4 regions of the Roseibium sp. AWQ4_290 genome follow, and region 3 is predicted to be linked to each of the others. Evidence: predicted binding sites of a transcription regulator. Region 3 holds the regulator's gene; each other region holds the start of a gene.
The links. The regulator PhoB, encoded in region 3, activates phosphate uptake and scavenging genes when phosphate is short. The targets are predictions, from matches to a motif close to TGTCATNNANCTGTCAT.
Positions count from the first base shown of each region.

Region 1: a site for PhoB is predicted at 2,372-2,388, ahead of phnC (phosphonate ABC transporter ATP-binding protein). Genes of this name have one in related genera too.
Region 2: a site for PhoB is predicted at 2,991-3,007, ahead of phnC (phosphonate ABC transporter ATP-binding protein). Genes of this name have one in related genera too.
Region 4: a site for PhoB is predicted at 6,604-6,620, ahead of ACXAH0_RS03985 (arsenate-mycothiol transferase ArsC). Genes of this name have one in related genera too.

Region 1 is NZ_JBSWYG010000024.1:57,891-65,910, reverse strand. Features, by position in the region: gene ACXAH0_RS21390 (HD domain-containing protein) at 1-173, opposite strand, end outside; gene ACXAH0_RS21385 (helix-turn-helix domain-containing protein) at 238-810, opposite strand; gene ACXAH0_RS21380 (VOC family protein) at 991-1,350, opposite strand; gene ACXAH0_RS21375 (DapH/DapD/GlmU-related protein) at 1,412-2,038, opposite strand; gene phnC (phosphonate ABC transporter ATP-binding protein) at 2,442-3,275, shown strand; gene phnD (phosphonate ABC transporter substrate-binding protein) at 3,334-4,263, shown strand; gene phnE (phosphonate ABC transporter, permease protein PhnE) at 4,378-5,250, shown strand; gene phnE (phosphonate ABC transporter, permease protein PhnE) at 5,262-6,602, shown strand; gene ACXAH0_RS21350 (lytic murein transglycosylase) at 6,759-7,958, shown strand.
Region 2 is NZ_JBSWYG010000002.1:218,621-226,640, forward strand. Features, by position in the region: gene ACXAH0_RS03225 (LysE family translocator) at 32-763, opposite strand; gene tyrS (tyrosine--tRNA ligase) at 966-2,219, opposite strand; gene ACXAH0_RS03235 (tyrosyl-tRNA synthetase) at 2,574-2,846, shown strand; gene phnC (phosphonate ABC transporter ATP-binding protein) at 3,056-3,880, shown strand; gene phnD (phosphonate ABC transporter substrate-binding protein) at 3,903-4,910, shown strand; gene phnE (phosphonate ABC transporter, permease protein PhnE) at 4,983-5,891, shown strand; gene ACXAH0_RS03255 (DmpA family aminopeptidase) at 6,007-7,044, shown strand; gene ACXAH0_RS03260 (patatin-like phospholipase family protein) at 7,213-8,020, shown strand, end outside.
Region 3 is NZ_JBSWYG010000030.1:21,724-29,743, reverse strand. Features, by position in the region: gene ACXAH0_RS23280 (efflux RND transporter periplasmic adaptor subunit) at 1-1,167, opposite strand, end outside; gene ACXAH0_RS23275 (Hsp33 family molecular chaperone) at 1,438-2,412, opposite strand; gene argF (ornithine carbamoyltransferase) at 2,425-3,354, opposite strand; gene ACXAH0_RS23265 (acetylornithine transaminase) at 3,351-4,550, opposite strand; gene ACXAH0_RS23260 (GcrA family cell cycle regulator) at 5,030-5,572, shown strand; gene phoB (phosphate regulon transcriptional regulator PhoB) at 6,062-6,760, opposite strand; gene phoU (phosphate signaling complex protein PhoU) at 6,833-7,528, opposite strand; gene pstB (phosphate ABC transporter ATP-binding protein PstB) at 7,560-8,020, opposite strand, start outside.
Region 4 is NZ_JBSWYG010000003.1:47,757-55,776, forward strand. Features, by position in the region: gene creD (cell envelope integrity protein CreD) at 208-1,668, shown strand; gene ACXAH0_RS03960 (hypothetical protein) at 1,665-2,084, opposite strand; gene msrA (peptide-methionine (S)-S-oxide reductase MsrA) at 2,339-2,983, shown strand; gene recQ (DNA helicase RecQ) at 3,047-4,951, opposite strand; gene ACXAH0_RS03975 (GNAT family N-acetyltransferase) at 5,070-5,963, opposite strand; gene ACXAH0_RS03980 (MAPEG family protein) at 6,072-6,449, opposite strand; gene ACXAH0_RS03985 (arsenate-mycothiol transferase ArsC) at 6,687-7,142, shown strand; gene ACXAH0_RS03990 (protease inhibitor Inh/omp19 family protein) at 7,244-7,762, shown strand; gene ACXAH0_RS03995 (DUF7662 domain-containing protein) at 7,836-8,020, shown strand, end outside.

The sequences.
Region 1 (8,020 bases), on a different contig from region 3:
CAGCTGTGTTCCGCACTGCTTTCCGGACGGCCGGATCTGGACTGGCCGGAGCGCAATGTGTCCTTCAGCCGCTCAGCTTCCTGCAAAAAGGCTAGAATACCGGTAAGCCTGGAGGGGGCAATTGTTCCGGCTTCCGGGGTGTCGGGCGGAGATATTTCGGCTGTGGTGCTCATGGACCGATGGTAGCGCCGCAGACCGTTTCAGGCGAGCAGCCATCTGGTCGGAAGCCTGAATAAATTATGCGTCTGGAGAGCGTTCGTCCCGCACAAGCCGGACACAGCCACCATCTGACAGTACCAGGCGGGAAATGCGCAGGCAGCTTTCGGGAATCGTCAGTTCCTGAAATTCCGCCCGTTCGGTCCGGTAGACAATGTCCGGGCTGTCCGGCTCGAACCAGCCCAGGTCCTGCAATTGGTGCTCTGCGGCCCGGATACCTTCAGAGGCAAAGCGCCACAGAGGTTTGCCCAGAAGATCCGGAACACCCACATGCCACTGCGCGGCGCGGGCGGGCGAGGCCGCCAGCAGCCTGTGGGTGAGGTCACAGACCAGATGCACTGGCGATGAAGACTTGGTCACAAGGTCGAGCAGTGCCCGGTCCGATGCGCTTTGTGGCCGGGCGCGCAAGAGCCAGGCGATTTTCGCAGCACAGTTCTGATCCGGAGCCCCATGCCCGCTTTCCCATCTTGAAATCCGGCTTTGAGATACGCCGAGTTCGGCGGCCAGCACTTGCTGCTTGACGCGGTTCAGCACCCGCCACCTGCGCAAGGACGGGCCGAGACTGGCGGGTAGAACAGCACACTCGGTGATCATGACGGCAGATTATAGCGTGTCGCGATAAAGCGGTTTTGCCTTTCGCTGCCTGAAATCAGAAATTTCAACGCAAAAGACAAAACGGTTTGAAACCATTTGAACACGACACGCACCAGATCAACCACAGTGAAACCGGAGCCGGTTGTGCAAGGGAAAGATGCGGAGTGCCGGGAGCACGGCTTATTTGAACGCCCGGCTGGACACTTGAATGGAATTGCCATCCGGGTCCTTGGCATTGGCAAAGACATATCCATCAGCCTTGTGTAAAGACCCGAAGGTCAGCCCGTTCTGTCCGGCTGTCTCGCAAAAGGCTGCGACATCGCAGACGTCGAAGACGAGCTTGACAGCAGTTTGCCCAAGTTTCTGTGATTTGGCAGCCTTGTGCAGCAACAGCCGCGCACTGCCCCCGGGCGGGGGAACCAGTTCCGTCAGCCGGTCTTCCGGATCAGACTGCCTCTCGTAGCCAAAGTGCCGGCAATAAAAGGCGACACTCAGATCCGGGTCACGTACATAAAGGATCAGGCGGGTGAGGGGAGCCATCGGCTGAACACTCCGGCGAGAGGGAGCCGGTAAAACAGACAGCCGGCTCGGGGGCCGTCTGCTACCGGTATTTTTCGATAAAAGCATCAATCGTCAGGTTGCGGAAGTCCGGCAGGCGTTCTTTCAGCTGATCGTGGCTCCAGTCCCACCAACAGATTTCCATAAGGGCCTCTTCCTGGGCTTCGCTGAAGCGGCGCTTGATCGGCTTGGCGGCGACCCCGCCGACCACAGTATAGGGCGCCACATCCTTGGAGACGACCGCCCCGGCCGCAACAATTGCCCCGGTGCCGATGGTGACACCGGCCAGCACCGTCACATTGTGCCCGATCCACACATCATGACCGAGGGTTACCCAGTCATCCTTGCGCCACTGGAAGAAGTCTGCGTCGTCTTCGCCCAGGCCATAGGCCGCCGCCCGGTAGGTGAAATGGTGCTGTGAGGCGCGCCAGGTGGCGTGGTTGCCGGGATTGAGGCGCACCCGGCGGGCAATGGAGCAGAATTTGCCGATGGTGCTCCAGACCACGTCCCCCTCCTGAACGATATAGGAATAATTACCCATCTGGCTTTCGCGCATCTGGGTGTGGGCTCCGACTTCTGTCCAGGCCCCGATCTCGCAATTGAGCACCTTGGCGTCCGGGTGAATCGTCGGGGCTTCGGAGAGGGCCTGTTTTTGCGTGGGGGCGGACATCGGGACTCCATCTGGATTTTTGGGGGAGGGACTTGAACCGGGACCGGGTTTTAGCCTGCGGGCGGGTGGTCTGGGTGACGGTTTGATGACGTTTTTGTAACGCGGCGGCACTCCTTTTGCGGGAGTGGTGTCAATGCCAAAACTCTTGAATGTAATGCTCTGGAAATTTTTCCAGATGCGGTGCCTGAATTTCAGGCAAGTCCGGCACCGGATGTGACACCGTAAAAAGGCTGTCAACGCGACGTTCTTCCGCTGTCTTCGCACGGTTCGCCAAAGATCAAGCTCAAGATGTCACCGAAGTGACATAAATCTTTGACCTTAAAGTCAAAAACATGTCATGCAATTGTAATCCTGAAATGGCTCTTGTCGCCCTGCATTTCAACACTCATGGGGCAGGGCTCGCGTGATTCAGTTTCAGGATGTGACCAAGACCTTCGGGGCCCGGACTGCGGTGCACAAGGTGAGTTTCACCATCGACCAGCCGCAGATGGTGGGCATCATTGGCCGCTCTGGTGCGGGCAAGTCCACCCTCTTGCGCATGATCAACCGGCTCACCCCGGCCACATCCGGGCAGATCCTCTTTGAGGGGCGGGACATTTTGAGCCTGAAAGGCGGGATGATGCGCCGCTGGCAGCGCGACTGCGCCATGGTTTTCCAGCAGTTCAATCTGGTGCCCCGGCTCGACGTGGTCACCAATGTGATGCTCGGCCGGTTGAACATGCACGGAACGCTTCCCTCCCTGTTGAAACTGTTTTCCCGGGAAGAGCGGGCGCTGGCGCTGATCAATCTGGACCGTCTCGGCATTGCCCAGGAAGCGACCAAACGGGCCGAGGAACTGTCCGGCGGCCAGCAGCAACGCGTGGCGATTGCCCGGGCGCTGATGCAGGACCCGCATATGATCCTGGCCGATGAGCCGATTGCCTCGCTCGATCCCATGAATGCGAAGATTGTCATGGACGCGCTGCGCGAAATCCATGAGCGCGACAACAAGGTGGTGATCTGCAACCTGCACACGCTCGACACGGCGCGCACCTATTGCGACCGGGTTATCGGCATGCGCGACGGGCACATGGTGTTCGATGGCCCGCCGGAAGAGCTGACCACTGATGCGGCCCGCGAAATCTACGGGGCCGACGAAAGTTTCAACGAGGCCGCGACCTCAACTGCAATCGACGCCGGCGGGACCGGCGCAACGCAATCCGCCGGAGCGATGACCCCGGCGGCCGCAACGGTTTGATCCGCTTGCTCATCCTCTCAAATGTCATCCGAAACAGACCCTCTTGGAGTGTCAATTCATGAAGATCTTTTCCAAAATCGTTGCGGCTGCCGCCGTCAGCGTGTTCGCCCTGAACGCCGTCAATGTGTCCGTTGCCAACGCCGCAGACATCGAGGAATTCCGTATCGGTATCCTGGGCGGTGAAAACGAGGCGGACCGCCTGCGCAGCAACGAGTGCCTGGCCAAGCGTTTTGAAAAACTGCTCGGTGTTCCGGTCAAACTGTTCCCGGCTGCTGATTATGCCGGCACGCTGGAAGGCCTGAAGGGCGGCAACCTGGACTATGCCGAGCTGGGCGCGTCCGGCTATTCATCTCTTTACCTGGCCGACCCGAACCTGGTCGAGCCGATCGTGACCACCGAGCAGGTTGACGGGTCCACCGGCTACCACTCCATCATGGTTGCCCTTGCCGACAGCAACATCGAAAGCCTCGATGACATGAAAGGCAAGAAGCTGGGCTATGCCGATCCGAATTCCACGTCCGGTTACCTGGTTCCGTCCGTGTCCTTCGAAAAAATGGGCATCGACCCGGACACCTATTTCAGCTCCACACAGTTCTCCGGTGGCCACGAGCAGAACGTCCTGGCTGTCCTGAACGGTGACGTGGACGGTGGCGTGACCTGGTCTTCCGGTGTGGGCGACTGGGACGAAGGCTTTTCCTCCGGCAACCTTCGCAAAATGGTCGACAAAGGCATGCTCGACATGTCCCAGATCCGTGAAATCTGGCGCTCGCCGCTGATCCCGAACGGCCCGATCGTGCTGCGTTCCTCCCTGCCGCAAGACGTCAAGGACAAGATCAAGGCGTCCATGCTCTCCTTTGACAAGGACGATCCTGAGTGCATGTACAATGTCGCTGCCGGTGAAATCAAACAGTATGTCGAAGTGAAGCCTGGCTTCTACGACACCATCATTGCCGCCCGTAAGGCAAAGATCGAAAACAAGAAGAACTAATTTCTTCTTTTGAGAAAGGGGCGGCCCGGAGCCGCCCCTTTTACCTGCCTTGAGCCGCTGAGGCGCTCCACAGCCTCGCGCAAAGCCGCTCCAACCGGCTGAAAAGGACCCGCTGTGACCGCACACTCCCTCTTGTCCGACCATCCCCAACTGCAGACCATCGATGAGGCCTGTGGCAAGATGGCCCGGAGCCGAAATCTCTATACGGCCCTTCTGATTGGTGTCTGTGTGATCATCATCATCGGCGGCCTGATGGTTGCAGATGAGGCCAATTCCGGGAGCTTCTCCAACGGTCTGGCGAGCTTTTTCGACTATCCCCGGGATCTGCTGGTCGACACATTCGATGCAGGATGGTCCTGGTTCGGCCTTCTGGCTCATTATTTCCCGTATTTGGTCGAGACCGTGAACATCGCGATCCTGGCGACACTGATCGGCTTTGTTCTGGGCGGCGCCCTGAGCTTTGTGGCCAGCCGCAATCTGGTCTCCAACAGATTTGTCGTGTTCTGGATGCGGCGCCTGATGGACGTGACCCGCGCCTTTCCCGAGCTGGTGCTGGCCCTGGTGCTTGTGCTTGCCCTGGGGCCGACCGCCGTGGCTGCTGTGGCGGCCGTTGCCTTTCACACCATCGGCGCGCTCGGCAAGCTGTTTTCCGAATGCAACGAAAATGCGGACATGAAGCCGATGGAAGGCATGAAGTCGGCAGGGGCGTCCTGGATGCAGCAGATCCGATTTGCCATCGTGCCCCAGGTCATTCCGAATTTTCTGTCCTATACGCTGCTGCGCCTTGAAATCAATGTCAGGGCCTCGGCGATCCTGGGCTTCGTGGGGGCAGGGGGCCTGGGGGCGGAACTGAAAAAGGTGGTGGACTGGAACTACGGGGCCGATGTGACCGCCATCATCGTTCTGCTCGTCTGTGCGATCACCGGCATCGACTATCTGTCCGGGTGGATCCGCAAGGCGTTTATCGGCAAAGCCGGCTTGCTCTGAAAGGCGATCAGATGTCTCTTCTTACTCCCGCGCAGATGGCCGACATCGATAGCCGGTTTCCCGGCGTGATCGACCGGCCGCTCTCCCGCCGCCTGCTGCCCGCCGGGGTGGCGCTCCTGGTGCTTGGCTATCTGGTCACCTGTTTCTTCTCGTTCGACGTTTACAATGTCATTGCGAAGACCCGGACCAACATGGTCGGCCTGTTTGTGCTCGATTCGTATGCCTACAAGATCCACGTCTTCAAGAGATTGAAGGACGATCATTTCCAGGCCAATCTGGAAGGCAGCCGCCGCGCCGCCTATAAAACGCTCCCCGGATGGGTGCAGGAAGAAGGCGGTGACACGCGCATCGACCTTGGCGCCATCGGCTATGTGGAGGTGGGCAAGGATCAGGTGGACTTTTTCAAGGCCGGGGACGATCAGCCGTATCGTGTGACCTATGAAAAGGGCGTGCCGCCGCGCTATCTGGGCGAAAATCCACCGTCCTGGCTGCGGGCCAGCAAGGCGCAGGTCGATATGCGCCCGAGCCTTTATGCCCGGATCTGGATCACCAAGAACAAGATCGAGGTGCACCGGTATTTCATTGGCTGGGAGAATTTCTGGTTTGATTTTCAGTCCCCCCTGAATGCCTATTCCTTCTCCCAGCTGGCCGGGCTGGCCTTTTCCGGCGACAGGATCAATCCGGATCTGCCGAACTGGGAGTTTATTCTCAGTGAGTTCTGGAACAACACGGACTGGCAGCACGGGGATGTGTTCTATGCGCTGCTGCAGACGGTCATTATGGCGCTCGTGGGCACGCTGATCGCCGGTATTCTGGCGCTGCCGCTTGCCTTCGCAGCGGCCCGCAATGTCAATCCGTCCGGAGCGGTCCGGTTCGCCATCCGCCGCCTGTTCGACTTCCTGCGCGGGATTGATACGCTGATCTGGTCGCTGATCTTCATCCGCGCCTTCGGCCTTGGACCGCTGTCGGGTATTTTCGCGATCTTCTTTACGGACACAGGCACGTTCGGCAAGCTGTTTTCCGAATCCATCGAGAATGTGGACCGCAAGCAGATTGAAGGCATCCAGGCGACCGGGGCGTCTCCGGTTCAAAAATACCGCTTCGGGGTGTTTCCGCAGATCCTTCCGCTGTTCCTGTCCCAGCTGCTCTATTATCTGGAATCCAACACCCGCTCGGCCACGGTGATCGGGGCCCTGGGGGCCGGTGGTATCGGCCTGAAGCTTCTTGAAACCATGAGGACCCGGCAGGACTGGGAAAACACCCTCTACATCATCCTCCTCGTGGTGATTGTCGTCATCATGATGGACAATCTGTCCGGATGGCTGCGCCGCAAGCTGATTGAAGGCCGCTAGGCGGCCTGGAAGCACGGCCCTGAAATGGAAAAACCGGCCCATATGCGGCCGGTTTTTGTCTCTTCCTCTTGATAACTTGCCTCTTGCGGTTTCTGCCGTATTTCCGTGAAGGTAGCGTGGTCGTGTCCGGGCGAGGACAAAGAGGGGATTCGGACAATGCGGTTGGGTGTTTGGAATTTTCTGACCGGGGTGGGGCTGGGGTCGGCGCTGGGTTTGCTTGTCTCTGGCGCACCGGCACTGGCCATTGAGAGCTGTGTTGCCAAGCTGAAACAACAGGCGGTCGCCGCAGGCGTGCGCGCCAACATTGCCGAGCGGATGCTGTCCGGCGCCTCTTATGATGAAAAGGTAATCCGCTTTTCCTCCTCCCAGCCGGAATACAAGACCGAGATCTGGGACTATATGGCCTTTCTAGTGGACGCGCAGCGCATCCAGGATGGTGCCAAAAATCTGAAAAAACACCGCAGAACCCTGTCAGCGATCGAAAAACGCTACGGCGTTAACCGCCACGTGGTTCTGGCGGTCTGGGGCATTGAAAGCGATTACGGCCAGTTCAAGGGGGATTTTTATACGCCCCATGCCTTGGCCAATCTGGTGTGTGCGGGCAAGCGCCGCCAGAAATATTTCAGGGGCGAACTGATCAAGACCCTGCAAATCGCGTCGCGCGGGGATGTGCCCGTGTCCGATTTTCAGGGCTCCTGGGCCGGGGCCTTCGGTCAGACCCAGTTCATGCCCAGCACCTATAACAGTCTGGCGGTGGATTTTGACGGCGACGGACGCAAGGATCTGGTCAACTCCGTTCCCGATGCGCTGGCCTCGACCGCCAACTTTCTGAAAAATGCCGGCTGGCGCGACAGCCGCGCCTGGGGTTATGAAGTCAAGGTTCCAGGCGGCTACAAAGGGCCGAGCGGCCTGAAGAAACGGGCCTCCCTGTCCACCTGGGGCAAACGGGGCCTGCGCAAGCTGGATGGGGGACGCGTGTCCGGCAAGACCGAGGCGGCCCTGATCCGTCCGGCCGGTGCGAATGGGCCCGCCTTTCTCGTGACCCGTAATTTCAACGCCCTGCGCTCCTATAACGCCTCAACGTCTTACGGGCTGGCCATTGCGCTTCTGTCAGAGCTGGTTGCCGGCGGCAAACCTTTCCAGACGCCCTGGCCGACCGATAATCCGGGCCTGTCCCGCGCCCAAAGGCTGGATCTGCAGAAGCTGCTCAACAAGAATGGGTTTGATGTGGGTGAGGCAGACGGCAAGGTCGGCCCGGCCACGCGCGCCGGCATCCGCAAGGCGGAAGCCAAATTCGGCATGCCGGTGACCGGGCGGCCGTCCTGGAATGTCTATTACGCCCTGGGAGGCCGGTAGTCACAAGGGCTGGGCTTCTGATCAGACCGGTCGAAATTTAAGTGACGTAACGGGATTTAATT
Region 2 (8,020 bases), on a different contig from region 3:
CGCCGCGACTGTTCCAATGTCGGCTCTTACGCTAGTTGGATGGGATCGAGCGGTATCCCTTAATCACCATGCCAATGCCTACCCCAGTAAGGCCCAAGCCACTCAAAATTTCTGGATTTAGCCAACGGGACGTCGTGCGTTTCACGGTCGCTGTGGCGAGCAGCGCGTAAGTCAAAATGGATATTGCGTCCAAGACAATAAAGATGATGCCGTACACAGCACCTTGAAAAAGCACGTTGTGATTGGAGGAAATGAAGGCCGGGAATAGCGCTACGAAGAACACTATTGCTTTTGGATTTGTAACGCAGGCAAAGAATCCCGCCCAAAACGTAGTTCGGTCAGATGGCCGCGCGACATTTTCCGCTGATTTGCCAATGTTCTTGAACGCGTTTAGAGCCATCCAAAGAATAAACATTCCACCCGCGATTTGCAGGAATGGCAGAACCATTTCTGACATCGCTACCAGCGCAGTTAATCCGGCAACGGCAACTATAACATGAACCATTGTTCCAAGGGCATCACCTGCAACAGCAACATAGGCTGCTCTTGGCCCATGTCGGATGGCTTGTGCAGTGGCAAACGCCACTGATGGCCCCGGAACTGCCAAGAACACCAGAGTTGTCGTCAAAAAGGCTGCAAAGAGAACTGAGTCCATCTGAATGTACCAACTGCAATTATTTGAATAATATTGAGTCTGCCAGACAGCGAGTGTGATGTCGAGTTCGTGCAAACGGACGTTCGTGCGATATGCAGCATTCGTCAATATGGGCTCAAAGCTGACCTTAACCGCAGACTGATCGCACGTCCCGTTGGGCCGGAAGCGGCTACGAGCCTAGCTGGCGCGAATGTCTGCCTCGCTAAACGCCGGAGCCGATTTACTTGCAACCACACTTAGGTTAGGGGCCGACCCCGGCTATCTCTCTTCTACATTAAGGTTTTTTGCAGTTGCCCGGTTTGTGTCAGGCTTATTCCGGTCTCAGCAAGACATGCTTTTTCTTGCCAAGGGACAGCTTGACCACGCCGTCGCTGCCGATATCGGCAAGGGTAAGCAGGCGTTTGTCATTCTGTTCGCCCTTGTCGTTGATCCGCACAGCACCGCCCTTGATGTTGCGGCGGACATCCCCGTTGGATGCACACAGGCCAGCGGTTACAAAGGCGGACAAGACACCAAGACCAACTTCCAGATCCGCCCGGGCAACCGTGACGGTCGGCAGGCCTTCTGCGGACTGACCTTCCTCAAAGGCCTTGCGGGCGGTTTCAGCCGCCTCGTCTGCCTTGGCGCGGCCATGGATCATGGCGGTGGCTTCGGTTGCCAGGATCTTCTTGGCGTCGTTGATTTCAGAGCCTTCAAGGGCGGCAAGGCGGGCGATCTCGTCCATGGGCAGAACGGTGAAGAGTTTCAGGAACCGCTCGATATCGGCGTCTTCCGTGTTGCGCCAGAACTGCCAGTAGTCATAGGCGGAGAGCTGATCCTCGTTCAGCCAGACGGCCCCGGCTGCGGTCTTGCCCATCTTGGCCCCGGACGCGGTGGTCAGAAGGGGTGAGGTCAGGGCATAGGCGTCCTTTTCCTCCAGGCGGCGCACCAGATCGGTACCGGACAGGATGTTGCCCCACTGGTCGGAGCCGCCCATCTGCAGCCGGCAGCCCGTGCGCCGGTAGAGTTCCAGATAGTCATAGCCCTGCAGCAGCATGTAGTTGAATTCCAGGAAGGACAGGTGCTGTTCCCGCTCCAGGCGCAGACGGACCGCATCGCGCTGGATCATCTGGTTGACGGAAAAGTGGCGGCCGATATCCCTCAGGAAGTCCACATAGTTGAGCTGCATGAGCCAGTCTGCATTGTCGACCATAAGAGCATCGCCCGGACCGTCGCCGAAGGTCAGCAGCTTTTCGAACACTTTAAAGATGCCCGCCTTATTCTCCTCAATGGCTTCTTCGCTGAGGATCTTGCGGCTTTCATCCTTGCCGGTCGGATCGCCGACCCTTGTGGTGCCACCGCCCATGAGCGCAATCGGCCGGTGTCCGGTCTTCTGGAACCAGTGCAGCATCATGATCTGGACAAGTGAGCCTGCATGAAGGCTCGGGGCGGTGCAGTCAAAACCGATATAGGCGGTCACGGTTTCCTTCTCGCAAAGCGCATCCAGTCCTTTGGGGTCGGAAATCTGATGAATGAACCCGCGCTCCGAGAGAATGTTCAGGAAATCCGATTTGAACTCACGCATAATGTCTGCCCGTGCCTGTTGTCTTGTGTCTTGCCTGCCCGGCCTGTCTGCGGACGTGCTCTCCAGCCTCTTTTAAAGGCGATCTTCCCATGGAAGGCCGCCCGCAACCCGGGAGCATCGGCTGATCTAGCCTGTGGCCAGGGCGTTGTAAATTGCCGATGCTGCGAAAAGTGGCAGGGGAGCTGCCGCCAGAGCAGTTTGCTTGGGGGCCGGAGGGGGGCTGGCGGGAACCGCCCCGGCTTTTCCCCCCTAATCTGACCAAGCGTGATTGCAATCACAGCCCGCGTTGCCGCTGCGGCGTAGGGTTCTCTCATCAGCAAGGAACTGCTGACACCCACTTTGAGAGGACCAGTCATGTTTCGTAAATTTGCTATCGCCGCCGTGACCGTGGCCACCGTTGCAACCGCCGCCGTCAGCCTCGCACCGGCCGAGGCCCATGCCAAGAACCGCGCTGGTGCAGTTGCCGCCGGTGCCATTATCGGCCTTGCCGCCGGTGCCATCATTGCCTCCCAGGCCCGTCAGCCGCGCTATTACCAGCCGGTCCGCTGCCACAACAAACCGGTGCGCCGCTGGGATCCCTACTACCGTCAGTATGTGGTCGTTGGCTACCGTCGGGTCTGTTACTAAGATCAAGCGGAAGTCCAAGTCTCCCGAACGAAGGCCCTCCCAAGCGAGGGCCTTTCGTTTTGATTAGGAAAATTGACGAGGAATTGGGCCTCAAAGACCCCTCTTTTGCAAGTTTTTCGGCTGCGATGTCGGGTTTCGTCATTCTGACACATATCCTTCATCTCTCCAGATCCCGAATTTGTTACCAAGCTGCCCAGTTGGAGGCAGCCATGAACGCAATTTCCGTCAGCAAGCTTTCAAAGACCTTTGGCGCTGGAAACCGTGCGCTGGACGATGTCTGTCTGGAGGTTGCCGAAGGCGAATTCGTCGCCCTTATCGGAGCGTCCGGCTCCGGCAAATCCACGCTTATCCGCCACGTCTCCGGCCTGATTGCAGGCGACCGGGAGCCCGGCTGCTGCACGGTCACCGTGTCTGGTGCCAAGGTTCAGGATGCGGGCAAAGTCTCCGGCAATATTGCATCGACGCGCACCTCTGTCGGCGTCGTGTTCCAGCAGTTCAATCTTGTTCCGCGTCTCAGTGTTCTCACGAATGTCCTTGCCGGGTTTTTGGGCAAGGTGCCCACCTGGCGGGGAATGCTCGGCTTGTTTACCGCGGCTGAAAAGCAGCAGGCCATGCGCGCCCTGCACCGGGTAGGGATTGCCCACGCGGCGCGCCAGCGCGCCGTGACACTGTCCGGCGGTCAGCAGCAGCGCGCCGCGATTGCACGCACGCTGGTCCAGGGCGCAAAGATCATCCTGGCCGACGAGCCGATTGCCTCTCTGGATCCGGCGTCCGCAAAGCGGGTCATGGGTATTCTGGCGCGCATCAACGAAGAAGACGGGACAACCATTCTCGTTTCCCTGCATCAGGTCGAATATGCTCGCAGATACTGCAAGCGCACCATCGCGATGCGGGCGGGCAAGATCGTCTATGACGGCCCCAGCCATGCGCTGACGACACAATTTCTCCGTGAGATTTACGGCGAGGCGAGCGAGGAACTTGTTCTGCCCGATGCCGACGACTTCGGGACCACGCCACTGTCGGCAACGGCCTGATACACCCCGTGGGAGACACGACATGAAACTGATTGCGCGTATCGCTGCGTCTGCAGCCCTTCTGGCGAGCCTTGCCGCTCCGGCTCTGGCCGACCGTGAAAACCCGAAAGAACTCCACTTTGGCATTCTGTCGACTGAATCCAGCTCGGCCCAGCGGGAAAAGTGGGGTCCCTTCCTGAAGGCGATGGAAGATTCCATCGGCATGCCGGTGAAGCCGTTTTTTGCCGCCGACTATGCCGGTGTCATCGAAGGCATGCGCTTCGACAAGGTCGACGTTGTCTGGTACGGCAACAAATCCGCTATGGTCGCAGTCGACCGCGCGGGCGCTGAAATCTTCGCGCAGACCACCGAAGCGACCGGTGACCGGGGCTACTGGTCCGTCATGGTGACGCACAAGGATTCCGGTCTGACCTATGAAGATGTCATGAAATGCGGCAAGGATCTGAATTTCGGCATCGGGGATCCGAATTCCACCTCCGGCTTTCTGGTTCCGTCCACCTTCATCTTCGCCAAGGAAGGCGTAAACCCGAAGGACTGTTTCAAGACCGTACGCAATGCCAATCACGAAACCAATTTGATTTCGGTGGCCACGAAACAGGTGGATGCGGCCGTTGCGTCCTCCACCGGCATGTATTCGCGCCTGAAGAACGCCAAGCCGGAACTGTTTGCCGAGCTGAAGGAAATCTGGCGGTCGCCGCTGATCGCCTCCGACCCGATGGCCTGGCGTCCGGAGCTGGACGAAAAGATCAAGGCGCAGATCATGTATTTCTTCATGACCTATGGCCGTCAGGGAACGGATGAAGAAGTGGCGAAAGCCCGCGAAAATCTGGCCATGATCGACATGGGCCCGTTCATTCCCTCTTCCAATGCGCAGCTGTGGCCTTTCTACGAGATGGACCAGATCCGTCAGCGCATGTCCATCGAAGGTGATGACACCTATACCGACGACGAGCGCACCAAAAAGGTCATGGAAATCAACACCAGGATCGAAGAAATCCGCGCCGCTGCCACCGCCCGTCCGCGCAAGTAAGACTGTTTGACACCCGGCCGGCGCGAGGGGGTTCCCTCGCGCCGGTGGGGTCCTCCAACGGAAGCCAAGCCCATGTCCTCTACTGCCGATCTGGTTCCCAAAGCCGAGCCTGAGTTGCGTGTGCCGGGCCGCGACACCCAGGAAAAGATCTTCGATCTTCTGATCTGGGGCGGCCTGATCGTTATGCTTGTCTGGAGCTTCAAGCCAGCGGACATGCACCGGCTGGGCGAGATTCTGACCGGCGGTGGCAACATGGCCTTGCTGCTGGAAGATTTTCTGGAGCCCAATTTCCGCTACTGGCACAGTTATTTTGATCTGATGCTCGAGACAGTCCAGATGGCTGTCTGGGGCTCGTTCCTGTCCGTGCTTCTTGCCATTCCATTCGGCCTGTTGTCGTCGTCCAACATCGCTCCGGTCTGGATCGTGTTTCCGGTCAGGCGGCTTATGGATGCCTTCCGTGCAATCAATGAGCTGGTGTTTGCGCTGATTTTTGTTGCCGCTGTCGGTCTTGGGCCGCTTGCCGGTGTGCTGGCGCTCACGATCCACACGACAGGAACCTTGGCAAAACTTTTTTCCGAGGCGGTCGAGGCGATTGATCCCCGGCCCGTGGAAGGCATCAAGGCGACCGGCGCTCCGGTCATTCAGGAGGTTGTCTATGGGGTCGTTCCGCAGGTTCTGCCACTCTGGATTTCCTATTCGCTCTACCGGTTTGAAGCCAATGTCCGCTCCGCAACGGTTCTCGGCATTGTCGGGGCCGGCGGCATCGGAATGTCCCTGTCCGAGGCGCTGCGGGGGTTCGACTATTCGGCTGGGGCGGCGATCCTGCTGATCATTCTGGCCACTGTTTCAATCCTCGACATTTTCGGGTCCTTGTTGCGCAAGGTGGTGATTGACGGCACGGATCACGGGCGCTTTGCTGGCTACTTTCTGTGTCTTGTGCTGGGCGTCATCGCGCTGGAGCTGCTTTTGGCCGGCACGTGAGGTCTGGCGGGCTTGCTCTTGGTGCCACGCTTTCCGGTCCGGCTTTCAAGCTTGTGTGCATCTGAGCAATAGACTTTCATGAGGCCCGTTCGAATCTCTTTCAACGGGTTATCTCATGCCGACAGCACCACAGTCTCCCGCCCGCGCCCATGACCTTTTATGTGGTGATCTTCAACCGGGCCCGCGCAACGCGCTGAGCGATGTTGCCGGGGTTACTGTTGGTCACAGGACGGTGGTGGAGGGGGCTCTCAGAACCGGGGTTACGGCCATTCTGCCCCATTCCGGCAATCTCTTTTTGGAAAAAGTGCCCGCCGCCGTGGATGTCATCAACGGCTTTGGCAAAAGTGCCGGACTGGTTCAGGTGGAGGAGCTCGGCACGCTGGAAACGCCGATCCTGCTGACAAATACGTTTGGGGTCGGAACCGGCATCAATGCGCTTGTGCGCCGGGAGCTGGCCATAAACCCGGAAATCGACCGCTCGGGGGGCACCGTCAATCCGGTGGTGATGGAATGCAATGACGGCTATTTGAGCGATATTTGCGCGCTCGCCCTGACAGAAGACGATGCCAATGCCGCGCTTGAGGCTGCGGGCCCCGATTTTGAGCAGGGCAGTGTAGGGGCCGGAACCGGCATGAGCGCCTTCGGCTTCAAGGGCGGCATTGGCTCGGCCTCGCGGGTGTTAAAGCTGGACGGGCGCGCTTTCACGCTTGGCACGTTGGTGCAGGCCAATTTTGGCCGGCCCGGAGACCTGATCCTTCCCGATGGACGCAAACCCCATCCCAAATCGCCAGGCCAGACGGAGGAGCGTGGCTCCGTGATTGTCGTGATGGCAACGGATGTGCCTTTGGAAAGCCGGCAGCTGAAACGTGTCGCCCGGCGGGCGGCTGCGGGGCTGGGGCGCCTCGGCGCGTTTTATGGCCATGGCAGCGGCGATATCTCGCTTGCCTTTTCGACGGCGGACCGGCTGCCACATCATTGCGAAAGCGCTTTTATGGCGCGTGAGATCCTGCAGGAAGACCGGATCGACACGCTTTTCAAGGCTGCAGCAGAAACGACCCAGGAAGCGGTGCTCAACGCCATGATTGCCTCCCCGCCCATGCGCGGCCACAAACGCCGCAAACGGCCGTCTCTGGCGGACTGGCTGACGCAATGAGGCGCTCAAACTGCGGCGGAAGGGCTGGAAGGAAACCTTTCAGGCCCAGCCGCCTCTCAACAGTCTTTGCAATCTATGATATAATAGTTGTTATTTTTAACTTTTGGTCGTGGGTTGTCTTTTTAGACGCTTTTGCTGTTTCGGCCGTTTATTCTTGAGGAATGCGCGATGGCGAAAAAAGGGTCCATAGTTTTTGAAACTGTTTTTTCAGATGAGCTCAAAGACGTGGTTGAACGTCGGAAGAATCAAAGTTTGCCTTTTGACGCTGTCTGGAGACCAGGAAAGAACTCTGATGCCGGCAGCGAGGAGGTGCTTCCCTCGGTTGCGCGTGGACTGATCGGCCTGTCTCTTTCTGGCGGTGGGATTCGGTCTGCGGCCTTTTGCCTTGGCGTTCTGCAGGCGCTTGAGGCAAAATGGCAGATCATCAAGCGTTTGGATTACCTTTCAACGGTTTCGGGTGGGGGCTATTTGGGCAGCTCTGTTGCTGTGGGAATGAGTGAGGGCGAAGGAAAGTTTCCGTTTCCAAGTGATTTGGGAGGTGAGGAGGATCCACGCGTTGGGCATTTGAGAGACTATTCAAACTATTTGGTTGCGGGAAAATTTCGCAATATTCTGGAAGCGATTGGTGCGGTTTTTATTGGTTTGATTGCAAATGCTATGCTGGTGCTTCCCTGCTTGCTGATGTTTGCAGCTCTTACTATAGCGCTCAATCCAACTCAGAGGTCTCTTTCTGAACCGTCAGTTGATCTGGGCAGCTGGAACATTTTTGGTCTCTCCGGAAATTTCGTCCTGACGGTCTATGTCGCACTTGCCGCAGCAGTTGCGGCAATCCTGCTGATTGTACTTTGGGCTCTGAATGACAAGGAAAGTGCGGTTTCCAGAGGACAGCGGCGGAAATGGTCTGGAGCGCTCCTGCTGCTGCCGGTCTTTGTCTTTTCCTTTCAGGCGCAGCCGGTGGTGCTCGACTGGTACTGGC
Region 3 (8,020 bases):
GTAGGTTTCATCAGCCAGGGAGATCTCGACAAAGGCGCCGGGGCGAAGGGGAACAGCCGCATCCGAGCTGTCGATGGAGGCAATCAGCTCTACCCCGCCGCGCGTGCTGGCCACATCCGCACCGATGCGGCTCACCGTCGCCTGATAGGTAACCGGGGTGGTGCCCAGATACCAGGTCACCTGCACCGGGCGACCGACAACCGTGCCGCTGTCGGCAACCAGGCGGCCATACTGGTTGTCCGACAAGGTGAAACGGACCTCAAATTCATCGGCCGCGTAAAGCGAAACCACAGAATCGTTCACACTCACCAGCCGCCCCGGCTCCGCCGCTTCGGAGCGCACAATGGCATCAAACGGGGCGCGCAGAACCGTGTTCTCAAGCTGCCGCTTTGCATCTTCAAGGCGCCAGTCCAGGCGCTTGACCGCCGCTTTCTGCTGCTCGACCTTGGCTTCATAAAGGGTCAGCGTGTTTTGAGCCTGCTCAAGCGCCTGCTGGCGCTGGGACACAAGCAGCCGCCGGTCGTCGACGGTCCGCTCCGTTACCGCGCCGCGGTTGACCAGATCCTCTGCCCGCTGCAAGTCGCGTGTGGCAAATTCCAGCTGTTCCTTCGCCCGCGCCATATTGGCCCGTTCCAGAACCACCTGCCCCTGGCTTTCCACAAGCGCAGCATGGGCTTCCGCCAGATTGGCCTCCGCTTCCGTGACAGCGCCTTCATAGTCGAACCGGTCGATCGCCACCAGAAGGTCACCCTTGGCCACAAAGCCGCCGGCCTTCAAATTCGGGTGAATCTGGCTCACCTCACCGCCGACAAGGGCCCTGAGTTCCACTTCCCGGCCCGCCGTGGTTTCCCCATAGACATTGATATCCGGAGCATAGTCCCCTTTTTGAAGGGTCAGCGTCTCGACGGGATAGCTTTTTTCCCGGATGGCCTGTTTCGGCACTTCTGGCTTGCTTGCCACCAGTGCATTCATGCCAATAAACGCCCCGATCAGGATCGCAAAGGCGATCAGTGCCTGGAGCAGGGCCTTCAGGATCAGCAACGTCCGCCGCCAGCCTTCGCCCGGTTGCGGAGCCTGCGGCGGAAGAACGTCTGAAACCGGCTTGTCTGCGGTTTTCTGGGGTCCGGTTTCCTGGGGTCCGGTTTCCTGGGGAAGCGTTTGCAGCATGTTTGGTACACCGGGCTTTAAAAGGGACTGCGGGTGTCTTTATGTCAATGATTGACGGATAGTTTTATTTCGCACCGCAAAATTCAACCCCGGACCTGCGTAGAAACCGCAAATGGGGCGTGAAAAGTGTAACGAAATGTGTCTGTTTGCGCAGACTTAAGCTGTCTTTGCGGACAGATCCCTCTGCCCGGAAGGGCCATCACATCCAGCCCCAAGGATCTGAACTGTTTATGCAATCAGTGCATATTCTACCCAAACGGTAGATTGAGATCAGCCATCGAACTCATATTTGGCGTTGCAGAATTCACACGTGACAGCAATCTTTCCGTCAACGGTCATGCTCTCCACTTCCTCCGCCGAAAAGCCGGACAGGACGGAGGCAATCTTCTCGCGGGAGCAGCGGCACTTGTCTGCCAGCGGCTGGGGGTTGAACAGCCGCACCCCACGCTCGTGAAACAGCCGGAACAGCAGCATTTCAACGCTCACTTCCGGGTCTGTCAGTTCCACATCCTTGACGGTGTCGACAAGCGCCTTGGCTTCCACCCAGGCATCATCCTCCGCAACTTCGGGCGCTTCAGTGCCTTCCGGGGCATCCCCGGGGTCGATATCCGCTTGACGCAACCGCTCCGGCGCCTCGGGCAGGAACTGCACCATGATCCCGCCTGCGGTCCATGTTCTGGCATGGCCCTCGCCTTCCTGGCGGGTGAACAGCTCTCCCACCCCAAGCCGGACTTCGGTCGGGATCTGTTCAGAGCGTTCGAAGTAGCGGCGGGCGACTTCTTCCAGAGAAATCCCGTCCAGCTCCACAAGGCCCTGATAGCGCTGCATGTGCTGGCCCTGGTCGATGGTCATGGCCAGATGGCCATGGCCAAGGAGCGCCTCCGGCGTCGCCTTGCCTGCGGCCACAAGCGCTGCGACCCGGTCTTCGTCAAAGCTGGCGCAGGCACGCATTGCATCCGGCGAGGCAAAGTCGACCACAAGCATCGACACCGGCCCCTGCGTCTGGGTCTGCAGTGTGAAGCGGCCATCGAATTTCAGCGATGTCCCCAACAGGCTTGCCAGAACAATAGCTTCGGCCAGGAGCCTGGAGACAGGCTCCGGATAGGAATGCCGTTCCAGAATGGCTTCCAGTACCGGGCCAAGAGCAACAGCGCGCCCCCGAACGTCCAGCCCTTCCACGGCAAAAGGCCGGACAGCGTCCAGCCCTGCGGGGGCAATCCCCAGTTCCTCAAGATTGAATGCCACGTCGGCCTTGCCTTATCCTTTGCCGAAACACCAGGCCAGAACGCCTTTCTGGGCATGGAGCCGGTTTTCAGCTTCATCAAACACCACGGAATTGGGACCGTCCATAACCTCGGCTGTGACTTCTTCGCCGCGATGCGCCGGCAGGCAGTGCATGAACACTGCCCGGGCGTTGGCTTCTTCCATCAGCTTTTCGTTGACCTGATAGGCGCTGAGAAGATTGTGACGGCTCTCGCTGTCATCATCGCCCATGGAGACCCAGCAATCGGTCACGACACAGTCGGTTCCCTTTACGGCCTCATATGGGTCTGTGGTCACAAGAATGGAACCACCCTTGGCGCGCGCGGCGTCGATCAGGTCCTGGGGTGGTGCCAGCTCGGCCGGTGTGGCAATGCGCAGTTCGAAATCAAACCGCGGCGCGGCATGCACCCAGGAGGCCAGAACATTGTTGCTGTCGCCGGTCCATGCCACACTCTTGCCGGAGATCGGCCCGCGGTGTTCCTCAAACGTCATCAGATCCGCCATGATCTGGCACGGGTGGGACACTTTGGTAAGGCCGTTGATCACGGGAACCGTGGCATATTCGGCCAGCTCCGTCAGATCCTCATGGCTGAGAATACGGATCATGATTGCATCGACGAACCGGGACAGAACCCGGGCCGTGTCGGCAATGGTCTCGCCCCGGCCAAGCTGCATTTCCGCGCCGGTCAGCATCAGGGTTTCGCCGCCGAGTTCGCGCATGCCCACATCAAAGGAAATGCGGGTCCGGGTGGAAGGTTGCTCGAAAATCATGGCCAGTACCTTGCCGGCCAGCGGCCCCTCACCCGGGCGCACACCATTGCGGTTTGCCTTGATGGTCTTTGCGGTTTCCAGAATGGCGCGCAGTTCGTCGCCCTCAAGGTCCGTCAGGTCGAGAAAATTCCGGTAAGCTGCATGTGCGGTCATCCGGCCGCTCCTTCCACCAAGTTCGCCTCAACCGCCTGCGCCGCCTGTTCCAGACGCTCCAGCGCGATCGCAATTTCGTCTTCGCTCATTGTCAGCGGCGGCAGAAGCCGCAGGACATTGTCACCGGCCGGAACGGCCAGGAGCCCGGCCTCCCGGGCCGCAGCCGAAAATTCGCCCACGGGCACCACGCATCTGAGACCTAGCATCAGTCCGCTGCCGCGCACTTCCGCCAGCACATCCGGATGGCCGTCCACCAGACCGGCAAGCTTCTGCTTGAAGTTCAGGCCCTTGCGTTGAACCTCGCCCAGAAAGCCCTCTTCAAGAATGATGTCGAGCACCGCATTGCCAACAGCCATGGCGAGCGGATTGCCACCAAATGTGGTGCCGTGAGTGCCAGGCCCGAGCGCGCCGGCAGCCTCTTGCGTCGCCAGGCACGCGCCCATGGGAAAACCGCCGCCGATCCCCTTGGCAATCGCCATCAGGTCCGGGCTGACACCGGTCCATTCATGGGCAAACAGCTTGCCCGTCCGGCCGATGCCGGTCTGGATCTCATCGAAAATGAGCAGCAGGCCGTTGTCGTCACACAGTTTGCGCAGGGCGCGCAGAAAGTCCGGCTGGATTTCCCGGATACCGCCCTCGCCCTGAACCGGTTCAATCGCGATGGCCGCTGTCTGGGGGCCTATGACCGCCTTGAGCGCATCCAGATCGCCCGCCGGCACCTGGTCGAAACCGGGCGCCTTGGGGCCAAAGCCTTCCAGGTATTTCTCCTGCCCCCCGGCGGCGATCGTCGCGATGGTACGGCCGTGGAAAGCCCCTTCAAAGGTGACAATGTGAAACCGTTCCGGATGGCCCTTGTCATATTGATGGCGGCGGGCGCATTTGATCGCCGCTTCCATGGCTTCGGCCCCGGAATTCACGAACAGCACCTTGTCGGCAAAGGAGGCATCCGCCAGCCGCTGCGCCAGCCGTTCCCCCTCGGGCATCTGGTGCAGGTTGGAAATGTGCCAGAGCTTCGCCGCCTGTTCCTGAAGCGCCTTGACCAGATGCGGGTGACTGTGGCCGCAGGAATTCACAGCGATGCCGGACCCGCAATCGAGGTATCGTCGGCCGTCCTTGGTCACCAGCCAGACACCTTCCCCGTGATCAAAGCTCAGGGATGATCTTGCGTAATTCCCAAACAGTGCGGTCGCGGACATAACCTCATTCAACTCCATGGCCGTCCCCGCGCTGTCGAGTGTGGCAGGGACTGGCGGTTTTCAGGGATTTCAGCTCCGGCAGGCTGGCTGCGGTGCACGCGCACACCGTCAGACCTGCACAAGGCCAAAACGCAACGTGCCGCCCCTGAGAGGCGGCACGTTGCGGTTCCGTTATACACTGGCCGCCCCATTATCTGTCAATGGGCCTGCGGCCAGGCCGCATACGTAGAGTCACCGGAACAGAATTCGTAAAATTCTCAATACCCTCGCCATACTTGGGGAAAAGTCCCTTCATCCCCAACTGGTTTGGGCCCAATGGTTGCCTCACAAATTAACGTTATTGTAATCTGTGACCAATCAGACACGACATCTCGTAAGGCAAATCACTCGAAGATACTAGATATGCCACACTTAGGCATGCACCAGCATGCTTAATACGGGGTTAATGGCCGCAGAGGCCGCAATAAAAGGTGCGGGCAATGAGTTGGACAAACGAACGGGTTGAACTCCTCAAGAAACTTTGGGGTGACGGCTTGAGCGCAAGCCAGATCGCTGGCGAGCTTGGAGGCGTCACCCGGAATGCCGTGATCGGCAAGGTTCACCGGCTTGGCCTGTCCGGGCGGGCAAAGACCTCAAGCGCAAGCACCAAGCCCCGTCGGCCGCGCTCTGCAACCGCCAGCAACACCAACACCAGCTCAGCTCCGAAGAAGCCGGCCCAGCAGCCGCCGCAAACAATTGGGGCGACGGCGCTCAAGGCGGATACAGCCCCTGCGCCCGTTGCAGAGATCAAGCCAGAGCCGGTGGCCGAACTGGTGGTGCCGATCTCCCAGCGTGCCACGATCCTGACGCTGACCGAGCGCACCTGCAAATGGCCGATCGGCGACCCGGCGACGGACGACTTCTACTTCTGCGGCCGCCAGTCCGAAGCCGGTGTTCCCTATTGCACCCATCACTGCAAGATCGCCTACCAGCCGGTCGCTGACCGCCGCCGCGACCGCAAAGTGATTGCGAAGGCCGGCTGACGCCCCACCTTCTTTTAAACGAGAAAAGCCCGCCATTTTGGCGGGCTTTTCAGTTTGAAGCGTGCTTTTATTTTCCAGCCCCCTACTAGGCCCCATGCCAACCTCACCCAAAAGGTCCCTATTGGAGTGGGCAAGTTCACCGGCAAGGAGAGGCACGCAGACCGGCCTGTTGGCCGTTCAAGCGGCGCAACGCAGTCCGGCGGGCCGGAGCAGGCCACCGAGGCCGTGTTTGAGGACTGTTCAGCTGCGTCCCAAGTTTTGAACGATAAACCATATCGCCCTGCAACCTGCTCCTTGACGAACAGTCCCCAAACACGGTCAGATCGGTTCCTATCTATTGAGGTTGGTAGGAGCCACCTTAAGCTACGACACGAGAGCGTTCCGCCGTGTCGCGCGTCTTGGACGAAGCCGCACATCACCCTGTGACCCGTTCCTTGCGGAACGCTCTCATGTCACGGTCGAATAGGGTCCTGTTTGGTGAGGTTGATATCAGCCGACAGCTGAAAACTGATCGTTGAAGGCGTAGCCCGCGCCGCGGACCGTGCGGATCGGGTCCTTGGCCTTGCCCCTGTTGAGGGCTTTGCGCAGACGGCCCACATGCACATCAACCGTGCGCTCGTCCACATAGACATCATGACCCCAGACACCGTCCAGAAGCTGCTCGCGGGAAAACACCCGCCCAGGCGACGTCATCAGGAACTCCAGCAGGCGGAACTCGGTCGGGCCCAGGTGGATTTCCTTGGTATTGCGCCGGACCCGGTGGGTTTCCCGGTCCAGTTCAATATCGCCGGAACGCAACATCGTGGAGACCACTTCCGGGCTGGCCCGGCGTAGGATCGCACGGACCCGCGCCATCAGCTCCGGCACGGAGAACGGCTTGACCACATAGTCATCTGCCCCGGTCGACAGGCCGCGGATCCGCTCCGCTTCCTCGCCCCGCGCCGTCAGCATGATAACCGGCAGGCGCTCGGTGTCCTCGCGGGTGCGCAGGCGGCGGCACAGTTCAATGCCGGACAGGCCCGGCAGCATCCAGTCCAGAAGCAGCAGATCCGGCAGGCTTTCCCGCAGGCGGATTTCCGCCTCATCGCCTCGGACACAGGAATCCACCTGATATCCTTCCGCTTCCAGATTGTATCTCAAGAGAAGGCTGAGCGGTTCTTCGTCTTCAACGATGAGGACCTTCGGCATTCGTTCTTGCTCCGTCTAGGCGGCCGGCGCCCAGGCGCCGGCCGGAAATTGCGCACTGTTTTTTGCAGAGGTTTATGCGCTGGTCGTTTCGTCGAGCTTTTCCCGCTCTTCCGGCAGACGCTCGCCTGTGACCATGAAGAAGACATTCTCCGCAATATTGGTCGCGTGATCCCCGATCCGCTCGATGTTCTTGGCGCAGAACAGCAAATGGACACATTGGGTGATCACCCGCGGGTCTTCCATCATGTAGGTGAGCAATTCCCGGAAAAGGGAAGTATAGATCGCGTCGACTTCCGCGTCCCCTTCCTGCACCCGGCGCGCCGCCTCGGCATCGCGCCGCGTATAGGCGTCAAGCACCTGCTTGAGCTGGGACAGGGCCAGCTCGGTCATGTGCTCGACCCCGATGGCCAGCTTTTTGGACTGGAGATTGCTATCGATGGCAATCACACGCTTGGCCACGTTCTTGGCCAGGTCGCCCACCCGCTCCAGGTCATTGGCGATGCGGCTGGCGGCAGTGATCTCGCGCAGGTCCTGCCCCATGGGCTGGCGGCGGGCGATCATCTCGATCAGCTTCATCTCCACGTCCTGATGCAACCCATCCAGGCGTTCATCGCCGGAAATGGTAGCCTTGGCCAGATCAAGATCCTGGTTGACCAGCGCATGCACCGCATCCGCGAACGCCCGTTCTGCAAGGCCGCCCATCTCGGCGACTTTGCCGGCCATGGCAGTCAGTTCCTCGTCATAAGCCGAGACTGTATGTTCAGACATCCTGTGTCCCCTTCAGATTTCGCAAATACGCTTAGCCAAAGCGTCCGGTGATGTAATCCTGCGTGCGTTTGTCCTGCGGGTTGGTAAAGATGTCTTCTGTCTGACCTTCCTCAACCAGAATTCCCAGGTGGAAAAACGCGGTGCGCTGAGAGACACGGGCCGCCTGCTGCATGGAGTGGGTCACGATCACGATCGTGTAGTTTTCGCGCAGCTCGTCGATCAGTTCCTCAACCTTTGCCGTAGCAATGGGATCAAGTGCAGAACATGGTTCATCCATCAGGATCACTTCCGGGCTGACGGCAATTGCGCGCGCAATGCACAGACGCTGTTGCTGTCCGCCGGACATGCCTGTTCCCGGCTCATCCAGCCGGTTCTTGACTTCTTCCCAAAGGCCGGCCTTCTGCAGGCTCGAGGCCACGATATCGTCCAGTTCCGCCTTGTTGCGGGACAGGCCGTGGATCCGCGGACCATAGGCAATATTGTCGTAGATCG
Region 4 (8,020 bases), on a different contig from region 3:
AGGGTCAAGAACAAGTCCCGGTTCATCAAAAGCGCCAAGAAAAATAATGCGGCCACTGCGACTGGAGATTCGACTGCATAATTTCTGCAAGAACATTGCTGAAAACTCAGGCAAAGGGGATCAAATGTCTCCGTTTTGCACATGCAAGTTGCCGGAGTTGAACGAGCTCCGGTGTTCTGCCGGGGGGTTCCGGCAAGGGATGTGCGCATGACTGACGATACGGGCCGCAAGAGCAAGGCCGAGACTGTTTCTTCCTCCAGCTTTTCCTCAAGGTCGCAGTCACCCAGCGTGATGGAGTGGATGGCTTCACCCGCAGTGAAATTTGTCCTGATCGGGCTTTTGACCCTCGGGCTGCTGATCCCGAGTGTGTTTGTCTGGGGTCTGGTAGAAGAACGCGCGGACCGGGCCAAGAAGGTTGCCCGGGACATTGCCAGATCCTGGGGCGCGTCCCAGACGGTCAACGGGCCCTATCTGGTGGTTCCTTACACGGAGACCTTTGTCACCACGAACACAGAGGGCGTTTCAAGCGAACGCAGTTCCAAACACTACGCGGTCTTCTTTCCCAAGGCTCTTGACATTCATGCCGAGGTCACAGCCGAAGAGCGGCGAAAGTCCATCTACTCCTTGCCCGTCTACCGCAGTGTTGTGCGCCTGAACGGCCGGTTCGCGAAGCCCGAGGACGCTTTGATCGTGCCGGAACACCTGGACGGTAAAGTTGTGTTTGATCCTGCTGACGCTTTCCTGATAACCGGCATTGGCGACATCAGGGCGCTCAAGAGCGACGTGACACTGGTTCTGAATGGATCGCAGAAAGTCGCCTTCGAGCCGGGCCTTGCCGCGCTGAGAGGCAATGTGTCCCGTCACCGTTCTGACGGTCGGATAAGCTCCGGGATCAGTGTACCGGTTTCCGTCAGGGAGTGGCGCAAGGGGTTCGCTTTTGAGATCTCTTTGGAATTGAACGGGTCCAGTAGCCTTTCTCTCGCCCCGTCCGGTCAGACGACCAAAGTAAAGCTGACTTCCAACTGGCCGCATCCCGGTTTCACAGGGGCCTTTTTGCCGGACCAAAGATCCATTTCCAACACGGGATTTGAGGCCACCTGGACCATTCCCTATCTTGCCCGGGGCATTGCGAACGTGGTGCAAACGGACCAGCTGCCATTGCAGGATAAGCAGCTGGGCGTGAAATTCGTGGAGCCGGTCAATTTCTACCAGACGATTGCCCGGTCGCTGAAATATGCCGTGGGCTTCATCAGTCTGACCTTTCTGGCCGTGTTTGTTCTGGAGCTGCGCTCCGGCTGGCGGCTCCACTGGATCCAATACGCTCTGGTCGGCTTTTCCCTGATCGTTTTCTACGTGATGCTGCTCGCGTTTGCCGAGCATATCGGCTACGGCCCCGCCTATTTGATTGCAGCGGGTGCCGCAACGGTTCTGAATGCCGTCTATGTGGGGACATCCTTGAGGAGCCGGATGGCGGGCGTGATCCTGTTTGCTGTCCTGGCCAGCACGTTCGGTATCCTCTTTGCCTTGATGCGGGAACAGGACTACGCGCTTCTCATCGGCTCGGTGGTCGGATTTGCCGCCCTGGCTGTGACCATGTTCGTGACCCAGAAGATCGACTGGACCGGAGCCGGTCAGTCCCTGCCAGGGCCGGGCAGCCGAACCGGTTAGACCACCTTGCCCCGCTTGTCCGGGCTCGGCATAAGAGCCCGGACAAGCGGGGCAAGGTCCCCGTCCAGAATTCCTGCAGAAACGGCCAGGGCTTCCAGCTGGCAGGGCTGTGGGCCCACGGCCTGGAGGAAGAACACCGGCTTGCCATGGGCGTGGGCGCAGGCGGCTTCCATCAGAGCATTGGCGCCGACATAGCCGGGAATGCCGTGTTTTGCATAATTGGCAATCAGAACCGCATCGGCTGTGCGGATGGTCTCGAAATAGCCGCTCAGAAAGGGGCGTTTGAGGGCGACGGCCGCTTCAAGAGGCAGCTTGTTCCAATCATGACTCTCCTCTTCCTTGACCGGTGTTGTCGCGAGAAGTCCCAGATCGCGCAGGGTTGCGGCCAGAGCTTCCATCTCCTTGAGCACTGACATGGACCCGCACAGGACTACATGCGGGGAGGGTCTTGGTTGTTTGGGGGCTGTCACGGGGATCTCACGCTGTTGTGTGGGGCGGGCAGGGCGAGTTGAGTTGTCTCTTTGCGCGGCTGCGATAGGTCTATAGCAGGTCCGGCATGTCTGTTAGACCGGTTAGGCGTCCGCCGATTGCGAAAATACCAAAGCAAGGACGTGGCCGTGTCACGGTGACAGCTGGAAACAGGGGAAACCACCGGTCTGGAGAGACGCCCATGCTACGCCTGCCCGCCCTTTTTGTTGCTGCTGTCCTTGCAAGTGCGGCGCCGATCAAAGCTGCTCATGCGGAAACGGCCGTTTTTGCCGGCGGGTGTTTCTGGTGTGTGGAGGCCGACCTTGAAAAAATCCCGGGCGTCCGGGATGTGGTCTCCGGCTATGCCGGAGGCACCACACAAAGCCCCACCTACAAGTCTTATGAAAGCGGCGGGCACCGGGAAGTGGTCAGGGTCGATTTTGATGAAAGCCGGATCAGCTATCAGGACCTGGTGCGCATTTTCCTGCGCACGGTGGATGTGACCGATGCGGGCGGGCAATTTTGCGACCGGGGGTTCAGCTATTCCACCGCGATCTATCCGTTGAATGCGAACCAGACGAAGGCGGCGAAAGCGGAAGTGGCCAGGGCGGACAAGGATCTCGGCGGCAAGGTGGTCACGCCAGTTGAAAACGCAGCTGTGTTCTGGCCTGCCGAAGACTATCACCAAGGATATTATAAAAGCAGCGCGCGCACCTTAACCCGCTTTGGCTATGTGACCCGGGCAAAGGCCTATAAGGGCTACCGCAAGGCGTGCGGCCGGGACGCCAGGGTCAAGGCGGTCTGGGGTGCGCAAGCCTATCAGGGCCTGCCCAGGGCTGGGTCCTGATGCAATAAAAAAAGCGGCCACATGGGCCGCCTTTTCGTATGCGCAGACTTATCGCCAGATGCTCTAAACCCCGGCTTCGAAAGCCTCGACCAGATCGATAAAAGTCTCGCCGTATTTTTCCAGCTTGGACTGGCCGACGCCGGAGACGGCCAGAAGCGCGTCAGCGGTCACCGGGCGCGCAGAGGCAATGCCGGCAAGGGTCGCATCGGGAAAGACCACGTAAGGCGGCACGTTCTGGTCCCGGGCGATCTGGGTTCTGAGCCGGCGCAGGCGCTGGAACAGGAGCTTATCTTCCTCGTCCAGCTCGTCGGCAACGGACCCGGCCCTGGAGGACCGGGTCTGTTTCAGCCCGGCCGCGTTGCGGTCCTTGCGCAGGGCAATGGAGTCATCTCCGCGCAGCACCGGCCGGGCCTTTTCCGTTAACACAAGCGCGCCGAACTGGGCATGATCCACATCCAGAAATCCGGCGGCCACAAGCTGGCGGGCAATGGATTGCCAGGTCTTCTGGCTCTGGTCCTGGCCAATACCGAAGACCGAAAGGCCGTCATGGCCAAACCGGGCCACCTTTTCGTTGGTCTTGCCAAGCAGTACATCTACCACATGGCCGGTGCCGAAGCGCTGACCGGTTCTGTAGACTGCGGACATGAATTTCTGCGCTGCTTCCGTACCGTCCCAGGTTTCCACAGGGGACAGGCAGGTGTCGCAATTGCCGCAAGGCTGCGGATAGGTCTCGCCAAAATGGGCCAGGAGGGCCTGGCGGCGGCATCCGGCAGTCTCGCAAATGCCGAGCAGGGCGTTCAGCTTGGCATTTTCCGCGCGCTTGATCTCGTCCGGCGCATCGCTTTCGGCAATCATGCGCCGCCGCTGCACCAGATCGGCCATGCCATAGGCCATGAACGCTTCCGACGGCGCCCCGTCGCGCCCGGCACGCCCGGTCTCCTGATAATAAGCCTCCACGGAGGAGGGCAGGTCCAGATGGGCCACATAGCGCACATCGGGCTTGTCGATCCCCATGCCGAAGGCGACCGTGGCCACAAGGCACAGGCCCTCTTCCAGAAGAAACGCATCCTGGTTGGCGGCCCGTTGCTCGGCCGGAAGACCCGCATGATAGGGCAGGGCCCGGATACCCTTGGCGCTCAGCCATTCGGCGATGTCTTCAACCTTTGCCCGCGACAGGCAATAGACGATGCCGCTTTCACCCTTGTGCTTGGTCAGGAAGTCCAGCAGCTGCTGGCGCTGGTTCGTGCGCTCGACAATTTCGTAGCGGATGTTGGGCCGGTCGAAACTGGTTGCAAAAACGGTCGCCTCTTCCAGCTGCAGGCGGCTCAAGATGTCCTTTTGCGTGTGCGGGTCCGCCGTTGCGGTGAGGGCAACCCTTGGCACGCCTGGATAGCGCTCGGCGAGACAGGACAGGGACATGTATTCGGGCCGGAAATCATGGCCCCACTGGCTGACACAATGGGCTTCATCAATTGCAAACAGAGCAATCTGCAGCGTGTCGAGAAATTTGCGGAAGCTCTCATTGGCGAGCCGTTCCGGTGTGACATAAAGCAGATCAATCTCACCGGCGCGCAGCTGGGTGCGCAAATCGGCCTGCGCCTCCTGGGACAGGGTGGAGTTGAGAGCCGCAGCCCGGACCCCTGCGGCCGACAGCGCACCGACCTGGTCCTTCATGAGCGCGATGAGCGGCGAGACCACAATGCCGACCCCAAGCCGGCACAGTGCCGGGATCTGATAGCACAGCGACTTGCCAGCCCCGGTCGGAAACAGCACCACCGCGTCACCGCCCTCAATCAGCGTGTCGATCACTTCCTGCTGTTTGCCGCGGAAGGCACTGTAACCGAAAACGGTCTGCAGAACGGCAAGGGGCCTGGGTTCCGGACGGACTGACGGAGCTTCAGATGCCGGAGCGTCTGAAGGCGGAGCTGAAATGGGGGCATCCGCAGCGAGCGCGGGTGAGACTGACATGTGGCGGCTGTTTCCCTAAAACTACCGCACAATGTCTTATTCGCCCGCCAAGGGCAAACTGCCCTGTGGATGATTTTGACACGGCAAAGTCAAAGCCTGGATGGGGGCAGCGGAGGGGTCAGAACTCGGCGTCTGGATCTTCAGCAAGCGTTTCGGCGCAGTGCACCCGCATCTGTTCGGTCAGCTCTCCAAGATCTCCAGACAGGCGCTCCGGACGGATCGGTTTGCCGAAATGAACGTTGAACCGGGCTTCTTTTTTGTTGAGCAACTCGTTGAATACGGTCATGTCGCGCAATTCGGTGGACACCCGCGCGAGAAAATAGAAAAGGCCGGAGTTCCGGCCGCCCATATGCATGGGGATGATTGGGGCCTTGTTTTTGCGCGCCAGGGCCAGGGCCGACGTCATCCAGGGCCGTTCGGTCAGCTTGCCCTGGTGCCAGTAGGCCAGGCGCCCGGAGGGAAACAGCACGACGACCCGCTCCTGGGTGAAGGCCGAGTTGGCCAGCTTGATCGTTTCCTTGGATTTTTCGCGGCTTTTGAAATCGGCGCGCCATTCGACGGGAATGATCATCTCCGCAAGACGTGGATTGATGCGGATCGCATCCCGGTTGGCAAAGATCGCCAGATCCGTGCGCCGGGACTTGATTGCGTCATAAAGCACAATGCCGTCGGCAATTCCGGTGGGGTGATTTGAGACCAGCACCACCGGCCCGTCCTTGGGAACGCGCTCCAGGCCGAGCGTTGTAACGTTCAGGGTCAGAAGCTTGCTCAGATGGGCAAACACATCGACCGCGTCCATGTGGGAAATCGTATCGGCCATGTCCACGGCGGAGCCGTAGCGCAGGATCTTGTAGGCAAACGGCTTGATCAGTGGCCACCAGGGGCTGGCCATGACCAGTTTGCCCCGTTCGGCAATCAGAACATCGACAATATGCTGATCTGCAAGCTGTCGCTGCAATGCGGCTTGTCGGTTCGCCGGCAAAGTGTTTGTCGTCTGGTTTGTGGTCCGCACACTTCACCTCTGCCCATGGGGAACCCGTACTACACACTTGCATCGTTAACGAAATCGGCCGCGCGGTGCAAATGCTTGCTCAATAATTTTGCACTTCCCGAAGAGGGGTCAGGTCCAAAGAGAACTCGTAAAAAGTGCCATGAGTGTGATGAAGGAGGCTGCCCAGGCCACGGAGCGCGGTGTTGCTCTGTCTGCCCAATAGCAAAACACGTATATCAGCCGCAGGAGAATGAAGAGCACGGCCAGCCGGTCGACCCAGTCGAGCGAGGCCCCCTGGCTCATGGCGACAAAAACCGAGATAGCGAAAAATGGGAAGGCTTCGAAGCCATTGGCCTGGGCGGCCTGGGCCCGGGCCCGGAAGCCCTCGCGCCAATAGTCCGGATCGCGCGGTCTGGCATTGTCGTATTCCTTGCTCAGCTTGGCCGGAAACACGGACAGGATGGGCAGGATGGCGGCGGCGAGGATACACCAGAAGGCAATGGGCATGGTCAGATCCTTTTATGCGAGGTCTTGTTCACACATAAGACACTCTGTCCGCGAATGTCGGAAAAACCCGGCCGCCGGAACAAAGTGGTGCCGGCTGCATGCCGCGTGTGCGGCGGAAACACGGCAATCTTGGAAAGTGGGGATAAGCGGTAAGTGTCACAAAATTTTCCTGTGCTGCCGTTAAGCGGAAGCCGCTGGCGCCGCAGGAGGCTGCGCTTATGGATTCGAGGACAGCCCGTGACAAAGACAACCCTTCTCTTTCTGTGCCCGGACAATGCCTTGCTGGGACCTTTGGCCGAGGCTTATCTGAATGCGAAGGGCCGGGGCCTGATGCGCGCGTTCTCCGCAGGAACCGCGCCGGCAGACGGTTTGAACCGCCATGTGAAACGGCTGTTGTCGGCTCAGGGCATCGAATCGCACGGCCTGGCCCCCAAGCCGGTGGACGTGTTCCTGATGCCGCATGCCATTGTCCCGGACCGGGTTGTCTATCTGAGCAACATGGCTCCCGTACCGCTGCCCGCACATTGGAAAGCCACTACATCGAGCCATTGGTGGCAGATGGATCCGGTCGCCTCCGGGATGGCGGGCTTTGGCGCGTGTCTTGGCGCATTTGAGCGAATCCGCTCGGCCATTGATGATCTGATCGAACCGGAAAATGCGGTGGGGCGGGGGGTCCTGTGGAATGTCGCCTAGCGCCCCCACAGGAACAGAATTATGCACTATTTTGGATTTTCGCCGCATTCTGGGCTAAGAGAGGCGAACAGAAAGGGTCGAGGATAAGGAACTGATTCGTCATGACGCTTACGGGAAAACTGGTTTTGGTAATGGGCTTGGCCATTCTGGCGGCCGGATGCCAGAGGACCTCCGGTGGCCCGAACTATGCCGCGCCCCTGCCGGCAACCCCGACGACGCCCGTCGGTACAGGCGCTCTTGGCCCGCTTGACCCTAACGGCGCACCGCCGGTCGGAACGACCCTTGGCGGTAGCACGGACCTTGCCAGCAATCCGGTGGCAGCGCCCGCCAACGCGCAGCAGGTGGGCCGGACAGATCTTCTGGGGGGCTGGAAACTGGCCTCTTCCGGGGACAATTGCATGGCGTTCATGACACTGACGACCTGGGAAGGCGGTTACCGCGCTAATACCAGAGGTTGTGTTACCCCCGCCCTGTCCGGGATCTCCGCATGGGACCTCAATGGCAATCAGGTGATTTTGAAAGACGGATCCGGCGTGATTGCCGCCCAACTTTATTCCAGCGAGCCCGGAAAATTTAACGGCCAAACCTCGGCAGGGGCTCCCATTTCCCTTTACCGTTAATAACCCTAGGTATTTTTTCTGGACACTGCTCGTTATAAGTGTATAATTGCATGGCAATCGGAAAGGCTGTGCAATGTCAAAATACGAACCCCTACGTGAACACCTGGCCCGTCTTGAAGATGTTGTTTGGGCCGCGAAGCTCGATGAGGTCGAAAACATCCTGGGAACAAACCTGCCCAAAAGTGCGCGGGAACACAGGACCTGGTGGGCCAATTCTGGCGGAAGTCTCGTTCATCAAAATGCCTGGCTGGATGCTGG